Regions from separate parts of the Clostridium sediminicola genome, predicted to be linked through region 1. Evidence: predicted binding sites of a transcription regulator. Region 1 holds the regulator's gene; the other holds the start of a gene.
The links. Region 1 encodes NrdR, which represses ribonucleotide reductase genes. Its sites were predicted from a motif close to CACNANATNTNGTG; they were not measured.
Positions count from the first base shown of each region.

Region 1 (2,217 bases):
GAACGTTAAATTTTCTACTTATGCAGTTCCAATGATCATTGGTGAGATAAGAAGGTATCTTAGAGATAATAATTCTATAAGAGTAAGTAGATCATTGAGAGACATTGCATACAGGGCTCTACAGGTAAGAGATAGGTTAATATCAAAAAATAATAAGGAGCCAACAGTTAGTCAAATTGCAAAGGAGTTGGAAATTCCAAGAGAAGATGTAGTATTTGCTTTAGATGCAATTCAAGACCCAGTATCATTATTTGAACCAATCTACCATGATGGTGGAGATGCTATCTATGTTATGGATCAAATAAGTGACGGAAAAAATCTTGATGAAAGTTGGGTAAAGAACATATCTGTAAAAGAAGCAATGAAAAAATTAAATAGTAGAGAAAAACTTATACTTAATATGAGATTTTTCAAAGGCAGAACTCAAATGGAAGTAGCCGATGAAATAGGAATATCTCAAGCTCAAGTTTCAAGATTAGAAAAAACTGCATTAAAACATATGCGTAAATATGTTTAGAGCCGAAAGGCTCTTTTTTTTATGTTATATTTTAAGATTTCGTAATCTATTTCAATACCGAAAAACATTACATCATACTGTTTTATTGAAATAAAATATAATCTTAATAAAACAAGGAGGTTCCACATAGTATATAAGGAGGAGGAGATGGTATGTATTCAATAAACAGTGTGAAAAATATGGAAGTTATTGATATTAACTCGGGTTGTCGGTTAGGCTGTATTAGTGATTTAAAAATTGATTGTGAAAGCTATAAGGTTTTATCTATAATTATACCAATTCAGAGGAATAAGTGGTTTAATAAAAATTCTGTTCTGGAAATTCCATGGGAAAAGATTTATAAAGTTGGCATAGATGTTATCTTAGTAGAGGGAAGTGAAATTGATTTTGAAAATTCAAACTAGAAAAAAAGGATAAATAAGTGTATAATTAAACCCTAGAAGATAAAAATAAAGGACGTGAAATTATGAGGTGTCCATTTTGCGGTCATAATGAAAGTAAAGTTGTTGATTCAAGATCAACAGATAATGCGATAAGAAGACGTAGAGAATGCACTATATGTAATAAAAGATATACTACATATGAAAAGGTTGATACAATTCCATTACTTGTTGTTAAAAAAGATTCTAGTAGAGAATACTTTGATAAAAACAAAATAATTAATGGATTATTAATTGCATGTCAAAAGAGGCCTGTTTCCAGAATAGAAATTGATACTATAGCCGATGATATTGAAAAAAAACTAAGCAATTCAATGATGAATGAAGTTAATAGCAAATATATTGGTGAAATGGTTATGGCAGCTTTAAAAGAGATTGATGAAATCTCCTATGTAAGATTCGCATCTGTGTATAGGCAATTTAAAGATATCAATACATTTATACAAGAAATTAAAATTTTAATGGCAGACAAATAAAGTCCTTTTATTAGGACTTTTTCTTGTAATATGCATTATTAATAAAAATGGAGGAGCCTTATGTTTGAAAAATTTGATTGTGAGTTTTTTGATTTTAAGCATGAAAATATAGAAGTATATTTTTCAACTGCTAAAAATAATATTTCCTATAATAGAAACACAAAAGAAGGTCAAGAAAACATAGATAATTTAAAAAGTTATTTTTGTGTTAAAAATGTTGGGTATTGTAAACAAATTCATAGTAATGATGTTATAATATTTGATAACAAGATTGTTGAAGGTGATGCACTAATTACTGATAAAAAAGATATTGCTATAGGGGTTTTCACAGCAGATTGTGTACCGATAATAATATTGGATAAAAGAAAGAAAGTAGTTGCGGCAGTACATAGCGGTTGGAAAGGCACATACAAAGATATAATTATTAAAACTGTACATAATATGATTGAAAAATATCAATGTAATATAAGTGATCTTTTATTTTACATAGGACCTCATAACATGGATTGTTGCTATGAGGTTAGTGAAGAATTAATAGAAAAGTTCAAAGATAAACAATGCTTTTTTGATAAAAGTATAAATAATGGTAGATTCTTGAGTCTTCAAAAATGTATTATACTTCAATTAGAATCAATTGGGGTTCATAAGAAAAATATTTTTTCTATCAATAAGTGCACTTTCTGTAATGAAGAGTATTCCCTTCATTCATATAGAAAGCAGAGTGATAATTATGGTAGAATGTTTTCATTTGTAATAATCAGATGATTTTTTGGAAGGAGCTTAG
Region 1 covers NZ_BAABMF010000001.1:314,048-316,264, reverse strand. The annotation lists gene sigG (RNA polymerase sporulation sigma factor SigG) at 1-517, shown strand, start outside; gene ACQ3F0_RS01435 (YlmC/YmxH family sporulation protein) at 670-921, shown strand; gene nrdR (transcriptional regulator NrdR) at 984-1,433, shown strand; gene pgeF (peptidoglycan editing factor PgeF) at 1,494-2,198, shown strand.

Region 2 (2,217 bases), on a different contig from region 1:
ATCACCATTTTTATCAACTAAGAATTCTAAAGTACCTGCACTTTTGTAGTTAACGTGTCGTGCAATTTTCAAAGCATCGTTACATATTTTGTCTCTTTGTTCGTCTGTGAGATTTAAAGCAGGTGTAAATTCTATTACTTTTTGATGCCTTCTTTGGATTGAGCAGTCTCTCTCATAAAGATGTACGATATTACCATATTTATCACCTAGAATTTGTACTTCAATATGTTTAGGACTTTCTAAATATTTTTCTATAAATATATCATCAATACCGAAAGCTTTTTTTGCCTCATTTTTAGCGCTTATAAATGAAGATATAAGTTCTTCTTCATTTCTTACTATTCGCATACCTCTTCCGCCGCCGCCAGCTGCAGCTTTTAACATTACTGGATATCCACATTCTTTAGCAAATTGAACCGCGTCTTCATTAGATGAAACTGGTTTTTCAACTCCTGGAATAGTAGGTACATCAACAGCTTTAGCAACTATTTTCGATTTTATTTTATCTCCAAGATGTTCCATCATTACAGAATCAGGACCGATAAACTCAATTCCTGCTTCTGCACATTTTCTTGCAAATTCAGGATTTTCAGAAAGAAATCCATAACCTGGATGGATTGCATCTACACCTTTTTTTATTGCTAGACTAATTATTTCATCAATATTAAGATAAGCTTCTATTGGACCTTTATTTTTTCCTATTTGGTAAGCTTCATCTGCTTTTGTTCTAAATAAAGAGAACTTATCTTCTTCTGAATAAATGGCAACAGTTCTAATGCCCAATTCAGAACATGCTCTGAAAATTCTTATTGCAATTTCGCCCCTGTTTGCAACTAGAATTCTCTTAAATTTTTTCAACATTCTTTTCACCCCTTTTTAATAAATATGAAGTTTTGCAAAAAACAAAAATTCAGAAATTCAATGATATAATTATATATTACATGATTTATTATTTCAATTGAATAATTCGAAAAAATGACTTGCATACTAATTAATTTGCATATAAAAAGGCTAGTAAATACTTACTATCTGAAATTAATTTTATAATTTATGACTTTTGCTATTTGAAAAATGTATATCCAATTAAGGTTAATACATAAAATGTAAAAAAAGGGATTGGATTTGTCAACATCTAGTTTTGGGTAAAAAACTCTAATATTTTTAGATTTCGTTACTATTTTAAATCTATCTTTTTAAAATAGTTAAATTCTAAATTGATTTATATTTATTTGTGAAGTATAATATCACAGTACTATATATTGTGGTTAGGAGGGTGCTCAATGCTATATGTTGTGAAACGTGATGGCAGAAAGGTTCCATTTCATTCAGTGAAAATAACCAATGCTATTAAAGGTGCTGCTGATGAAATAGGATATGATTTAAAAGAGAGTTATGCTATTGAAATAACTCAAAAGGTAATGAAGCAAATTGAGGAAAGTAAAACAGAAGAGGTATCCGTAGAGGAAATACAAAATGTTGTCCAAGACACTTTACTAAGAAATGATTTTAGACTAATAGGAGAAACATATTCAAATTATCGAGTTGAGAGAACAAAGATTAGAGAATTAAAATCAAATCTGATGAATGCTATTGAGAAAATAGGGATTGAAACGGATAGGGATAATGCTAATGTGGGGAATAACTTTAGTTCTAAACTGTTAAGAATTGCAAGTGAATCAAATAAATGGCACAATTTAGCTATGATGCCTAAACATTTAGCAAAAGCTCATGAAAATGGAGACATATATTACCATGACTTAGATAGCTACAATTTGACTACAAATTGTTTAAATATAGAGACAGGAAAAATTTTAGAAAGAGGTTTTAATACAGGATATGGTACTATTAAGCCGCCAAAAAGAATAGGAAGTGCTGCTGAGTTATCTTGTATTCTTATGCAAAGTTCTCAAAATGATATGTTTGGAGGCCAATCCCATGTAGATTTTGAGAATGATATGGCTCATTTTGTTAAGCTGACTAGGGAAGAAATACAAGATGAGATTAAAAAGATGTTAAAAGAGGTCGAATCAGATATTGATGAAGATTCTTTTAATAAGCTTGTGGAAAACAAATTAGAAAAAGAGGTTAGGCAAGCAATGCAAGGTATTGTATATAATTTAAATACAATGCATTCGAGAGCAGGAAGCCAGGTACCATTCAGCTCAATTAATATAGGGATACCTAGAGATGAAGATGCTGCTTTGATTTGTAAGATTT
Region 2 covers NZ_BAABMF010000002.1:361,940-364,156, reverse strand. The annotation lists gene ACQ3F0_RS05595 (pyruvate carboxylase) at 1-861, opposite strand, end outside; gene nrdD (anaerobic ribonucleoside-triphosphate reductase) at 1,281-2,217, shown strand, end outside.
Region 2: the regulator NrdR is predicted to act here: its motif matches at 1,251-1,264, upstream of nrdD (anaerobic ribonucleoside-triphosphate reductase).